Regions from separate parts of the Lactiplantibacillus sp. C232 genome, predicted to be linked through region 2. Evidence: riboswitches for the same ligand, from Rfam matches in the RefSeq annotation. Region 2 holds a riboswitch; the other holds the start of a gene.

Region 1 (3,427 bases), on a different contig from region 2:
TATGCGCCATTAGTGCCTGGCATCACGTTTGCAACCTATAATGACGACGCGGCTTTGGACAAAATCACACCAGAGTTGGCGGCCGTTATTTTAGAAGTCGTTCAAGGTGAAGGCGGCGTCTTTGCGGGACAAACAGCTTGGTTACAAGCGGTTAATGCGAAATGCCAAGCAACGGGTGTTTTGTTGATTATTGATGAGGTGCAGACGGGAATCGGTCGGACTGGTTACCGGATGGCCTATGAAGGTTACGGCCTGGATCCTGATATCTACACGGTCGCCAAGGGCTTAGCGAATGGCTTGCCAGTGGGGGCAATGGTTGGTCGGCGGCAATTAGCCACTGCCTTTGGTCCGGGCAGCCATGGCTCGACGTTCGCCGGTAATGCTGTTGCTATGGCGGCGGCAAAACGTGTCTTGACCCAATTAACACCGGCGCTGTTAACGACGGTTCGAGCCCATGCCAAACTTGTCTGGCAATCCCTAGCGACTCAAGTCGAACCGATACCGGTAGTGAAACAAATCACGGGGAAGGGCCTAATGATTGGAATCCACTTAGATGAACAAATCCCGGTTAATCAAGTCATCACCCGGCTACAAGTAGAAGGCTTATTGACGTTATCAGCTGGCGATAATACGTTACGTTTGTTACCCCCAATTGTGATGCAACCGGCCGATTTATTAGCTGGGATTGCCTTGATTGCAAAGGTACTGACAACTTTGACAACGGAGGTCACGACGAATGAATAATCAATTTGAAGGTCGGTCATTCTTGAAGGAAATCGACTATACACCAACAGAATTAGCTTACTTAATTGACTTTGCTAGTCACTTGAAGACCCTTAAAGCACACCATATCCCACACCCTTATTTACAAGGAAAAAATATTGCGTTGCTGTTTGAAAAAATGTCGACACGGACACGTTCTGCGTTTACTGTGGCGGCTAATGATCTGGGCGCGAATCCAGAGTTTTTGGGTAAGGACGACATCCAATTCGGGACGAAGGAGTCAGTTGTTGATACGGCGAAAGTACTGGGGTCCATGTATGATGGTATTGAATTTCGGGGCTTTAAACAAAGCACGGTCGAAGACTTAGCGACCTATAGTGGTGTACCAGTCTGGAACGGATTGACCGATGAGTGGCACCCGACGCAGATTTTAGCGGATTTTTTAACATTAAAGGAACATTTTGGTCATTTAAAAGGGTTGACGTTAGCGTACGTTGGTGATGGTCGCAATAATATGGCTAATAGTTTACTTGTGGCGGGAGCGATGCTCGGCATCAATATCGCTATCGGGGCCCCGGTAGCGTTACAGCCAGCCCCAGCAGTGGTCGCGTTGGCCCAACAGTATGCGCAGGCAGCTGGGAGCACGGTCGTGATTACGGCTGATCCGCAACAAGCCGTTACTCAGGCTGATGCGCTTTATACGGATGTCTGGGTCTCAATGGGCGAGCAGGTCGACTATGGTGAGCGGATCAAGCAACTATTGCCGTTTCAAATTAATACTGCGTTACTCGCAGCTACTGGCAAGTCATCGACGATTGTCATGCATTGCTTACCAGCACTACACGATCTAAAGACGCAGCTGGGAGCCAAATTAGGCGAACAGTACGGAATGACGGCGTTTGAAATTACGGATGATGTCTTCCAGAGTAAGCAGGCGGTCGTCTTTGAAGAGGCCGGCAACCGGATGCCAGCAATTAAGGCGGTAATGGCGGCTACATTAGGTAACTTATTTATTCCTACCAGCATTTTCAATTAGCAAGCTTGCGGGAACTACTAGAGCGTGCTACGATTATATTCGCTTTGTTTCAATCAATACGTGGTTCGTAACCATCCCACGTTAAAAAAACTAGGAGGAATTAAGCGAATGACACAATCAAAAATTCGACCATGGATTATCAACGCCCTAGTCGCTGCAATGTATGTTGTACTATGCCTAGGCCCCGCAGCTTTTAGCTTAGCATCGGGCGCAATTCAATTCCGCGTTTCTGAAGGGTTGAACCACTTAGCCGTGTTCAATCGCAAGTATATTTGGGGAATTGTTGCTGGCGTTATTTTGTTTGACGCTTTTGGTCCCGGTGCGAGTCTCTTCAACGTTCTCTTTGGTGGCGGCCAATCATTATTAGCCCTGCTGGTATTGACGTGGTTGGCCCCTAAATTGAAGACGGTTTGGCAACGGATGTTACTGAATATCGCGCTATTCACCGTTTCGATGTTTATGATCGCACTGATGATTACCATGATGAGTAGCGGCGTCGCTTTCTGGCCGACGTATCTAACAACTGCTTTATCAGAGTTGATTATCATGAGTATCACCGCGCCAATTATGTACAGCTTGGATCGGGTCTTGCACTTTAGTGACCGGATTCAGTAGGGTGTGATTTTTACAAATCAGACTAAAAACCGTTATTTCGATGAAGGATGAGTCATTGAAATAATGGTTTTTTTGTCGAGTCATTACGATGTCAGTTGAACAAAATAATCTAATCGACTCATAGTGAAGTTGGCGATGAGAGTTCATTATGGGCAGATATAGTGCATAATGACTGGTGTTCATTTCAGAACCCAGACAATTATTTGAAGTAAGCACGCGTATAATCGTTTTCGCCAACCGCATGATAGCTGACACCATTTAAATTAGAATTTACAAGGTGACTTTCAGTCATGTTGTAAAGCGGTACGACTGCTGCTGTTTGGTTGAGACGTTTGGCGGCAGTTCTCATATTTTGCCAGTATGATTGTGTGTTAGTTGCGTTCTGGTTGTGTGCAGCGGTGATTTGTTGATTGAAAACAGTGTCATCATAGTGCCCGTAGTTTTGCGGATTGTTCTTTGTCAGAATGTCGAAAAAGGAAATCGGGTCCGCGTAGTCTGCTAGCCAGAGTGTATAAGTCAAATCGTAATTTCCGTTAGTAACTGCTTCGCCGGAGGCCTTTGAAGGTATCGCTGAAACTGACATTTTGGCATGTTTCAGGTTTTGTGCTACAGCGGCTTGAACAAACTGGTCAATATTCTTAGCGACCGTCGTGTCATCACTAACTAGCTTTAATGTTACAGAAGAACGGTCAAGTTGCTTGAGACCCTTATTCCATAATACTTGTGCTTTAGCAACATTGTGTCGGTAGGTGCTTTGAGTTTCAGTACCAAAATCCTTGCCCGTAGTGGGATCGGTGGTTAAACCTGGTGTGACATAATTGTAAGCAGGTGTTGAACCATCACTCAAAATATTTTTGGTGAGTGTTTTTTTATTAAGCACAAGATTCAAGGCTTGACGTAAATATTGATTGTTTAAAGCCCGATTTTTTTGCATGTTGAGACGTAAATAATAAGTGCCAGCTTTACTGACGTGTTTTAGATGCGAGTCATTTTGAACACCCTGCGCGGTGACGCCGGTGACAGTAGCGTCATCTAATTTATTTTGTGAGAAGA
Region 2 (3,427 bases):
AAGAGTTAGGCGCCCTCGATGGTAAAGAAGGGACGACGATTTTAGGTGCAGCGGTCGTTGATGACGTCCTGGCTGTTTTGATTCTGAGTTTGATGATCAGCTTATTTGGCAGTGAAGTCAGTGGTGGCGGTAGTCATGCCTCAACCAACTTGGGACTCTCGCTGGCGATTCAGTTGGCGTTCTTTGTGGCGCTGTACTTTGTGGTCAAGTGGGTGGTGCCACATTTAATGGCCGTGGGGAATGCCCTACTGGTTCCAACCTCCATCACGCTGATGTCACTAGTGATTTGTTTTGGACTCTCATACTTAGCGGACGCAATCGGTTTAAGTGCTGTGATTGGCGCGTTCTTTGCCGGTATCGCCGTTGGTCAGACGGACTATCATGAAGTTATCGATGAGCATATTCAACCCATTGGTAATGCTGTATTTATCCCAGTCTTTTTCGTTAGTATTGGGCTGAATATGTCATTCAATGGTTTCCTGAACGATTTTTGGTTCATCGCTGTGATTACCGTTGCGGCAATTGCCACTAAGATCATTGGTGCCGGGGTCGGCGCACGGTTGGCGGGTTTTAATTGGTTAAGCGGCTATGAGATTGGCGCCGGCATGGTGTCACGTGGGGAGATGGCCCTGATCATTGCACAGATTGGTTATCAAGGCAAATTACTATCAGCTGATCGTTATTCGGCAGTCATCACGGCAATCATTTTAACGACGCTGATTGCACCACTATTACTTCGTCAGGCGGTTAAACGCCAACGTGAAGCTTAAAGCAATTGAAAATCCCAACTTGTTTGCGTGTTGCAAACGGGCTGGGATTTTTTAATCACGACATTATTCAGTTGTTAAACGTTGATAGTGGACTTCGGCGAGCTGACCATATCGATTGGTGTCAACTAATTCAAAGCGCTGTTGCTGGTCAATTGCTTTAAATAAGGGAATACCATCACCCAAAATGACTGGTGCAATCTGGATGTAGAGCTCATCAACTAAATCCGCAGCTAACAGCGGCATTAAGACGCCAGCACCGCCAACAATCCAAATATTTTTGCCAGCGGTACGGCGCAAGTCTTCGACGATCTTCGTGACGGGGGTATTGGTGAACTGGGTGCGTTCATCGCCGGTGTGGGGGTGGGAAGTCATGACAATATTGTGGGTCGCCGGATTATATGGATTAATGAGTTGATCAGTGGTTTGTTCCATCGTGTATTCGTAAGTATGGCGGCCCATGATGGCGGTATCAACTTGCTGCATAAATGCTTCGGTGGGGGCATCGTTGGCACCAGCTGTTTTGAACAGCCAGTCCAGCCGATTATCCTTGGTGGCTAAACAACCGTCAATTGAAACGGCCCCATAAAACTGAACTTTACGCATGATTCGACACCTACTTTATCTTTAGTAGTCATATTGTACCATGTTTTCCGGTCATTCACTTGATGAACTCTGGTAAAAGTTCAGTAACATAATTAAATAATTGGTTCGAAATGGGAGGTGGGGAACTACTTAAGGTGTCGCTGGGAGCGTATGAATACTGCAAATAATGATGTTGTGGGGCTAATGGGGATGAGTATGCACAGTGGGTTAAGCAGGTCGTGGTGATTATTGTCAGAGAGGTAGCATCGGCCATCAAGATGTGAGTCGAAGTAACGATTGGTGGTTTTCAAGGGCCCCACCGTCCGCTATAATTGGATTAGCATTTCATCACATACAGTTTGACCTAATTAGGCGAGCTGGCCTGGTTCGTAAACTTCCCAGGATAAAAAACCAAGAACTTCAGTTATCGGAGGTAAGAGAATGAATGCGACGCGTAACGTTATTATTGACTGTGATCCCGGGATCGATGATAGTTTAGCACTATTATTGGCGCTTAAATCACCGGCACTTAATGTGATTGGGATTACAATTGTTTGTGGGAACGTGCCAACCCATATCGGTGCGGAAAATGCACTGAAAATTTTAGATTTGGCTGACCGATTGGATATTCCAGTCTATTTGGGCGCTAATCGCCCATTGGAAGTCGCCTACACGAGTGCGCAAGACACCCACGGCGATGATGGCTTAGGGAATAGTCAGATTCCAGCGGTAACGGCGGTACGACCGATTCAAGATGCCGCTGGTTTTATTGAAGAGACGCTGATTGAAGCACCTGATACTTCGATTTTAGCGTTGGGACCGTTGACGAACATTGCAACGGTACTGCAACGTGATCCACGCTTATTTGAACAAGTCGATCAATTTACACTGATGGGTGGAAGTTATCGGAGTCACGGTAATTGTTCGCCAGTGGCTGAATACAACTTCTGGTGTGACCCGGATGCGGCCAAGGTCGTCTTTGACTTGATGCCTGTTCCCATTCAGATGGTTGGTTTAGACGTCACGCGTAACATCGTGTTGACACCCAGTTTATTAACGTATATTAAAGACGTCAATCCAGCAATGGGGGCTTTTGTTGAGAAAATTACAACCTTTTATTTTGACTTTCATTGGGAATATGAACGGGTTATTGGTTGTGTGATCAATGATCCGTTGGCCGTGGCCGGAATGCTTGACCCAACGATTCTGAGTGGCTTTGAAAGCTACACGACGGTTGTGACGGATGGTGTCGCGCGTGGGCAGTCAATCGTGGATGATCATGATTTCTGGCACAACACACCCAATAGTCAAATCATGACGAAGGTTGACGTCGTAGCTTTTTGGCGGTTGTTCTTAACGACTGTGGTCGGTGCGGCTGATCCTGATTTAACGCAAGTCTTGCACCAATTGGTGAGTGCATGAAGAGAATAAAGACGCGGGCAATTACGTTATTGGCGCTCTGCATTGCCCTGAATATTGTTGGCAGTAACATTGCCTTGATGTTAAAATTACCGATTTATTTAGATTCAATTGGTACCGTTTTGGCTGCTGCTGTGTTTGGACCACTGGGTGGGATGTTGGCCGGGGGTGCCACCGGAGTTATCGTGGGTGTGACGACAGACCTGTACTCGCTGTTCTTTATGCCCGTTCAACTGCTGACTGGGTTAGTTGCTGGTCTGCTATATCGGCGAATCAAGCCGGGCACGTGGCGGTCAAATTGGTGGTTAGCTGGTGTTATTTCACTTCCCGGAACACTTTTATCCACGGCGATTACGGTCATCTTATTTCATGGCATCACGTCGTCTGGTTCGAGCATGCTAGTCCAATTATTATTAGGTACCGGTATGGGCAAAACGATGGCTGTCTTCTTGATACAAGTGGGAACGGATTATTTAGATCGGTTTATCACGGTGTACGTGGTCGCACTTGTTTACCGTGCATTGCGATATAAATTACCGCAAGCTAATTAGTTGAACGGATGACTTGATGTCGGATGACCAAATCTAAGCATGTTTACGCTAACCGCACTTTTTCCAGCGGGCCGAAGCTGGCTGTTTTTGAGCTTGGCAAATTCT

What was found. Region 2 has a riboswitch for preQ1 ahead of MZO41_RS09660 (nucleoside hydrolase). Riboswitches for the same ligand answer to the same signal wherever they lie in the genome.
Region 1: linked by a shared signal. The riboswitch ahead of MZO41_RS07060 (QueT transporter family protein) and the one ahead of MZO41_RS09660 (nucleoside hydrolase) in region 2 are both predicted to bind preQ1.

What each region holds. Positions count from the first base shown of each region.
Region 1 covers NZ_JAMSKZ010000005.1:160,992-164,418, forward strand. Annotated here, with positions in the region: gene argD (acetylornithine transaminase) at 1-744, shown strand, start outside; gene argF (ornithine carbamoyltransferase) at 737-1,759, shown strand; PreQ1 riboswitch class I at 1,814-1,859, shown strand; gene MZO41_RS07060 (QueT transporter family protein) at 1,868-2,374, shown strand; gene MZO41_RS07065 (peptide ABC transporter substrate-binding protein) at 2,574-3,427, opposite strand, start outside.
Region 2 covers NZ_JAMSKZ010000009.1:14,254-17,680, reverse strand. Annotated here, with positions in the region: gene MZO41_RS09670 (cation:proton antiporter) at 1-770, shown strand, start outside; gene MZO41_RS09665 (dihydrofolate reductase family protein) at 834-1,373, opposite strand; PreQ1 riboswitch class I at 1,729-1,773, shown strand; gene MZO41_RS09660 (nucleoside hydrolase) at 1,794-2,774, shown strand; gene MZO41_RS09655 (ECF transporter S component) at 2,771-3,322, shown strand.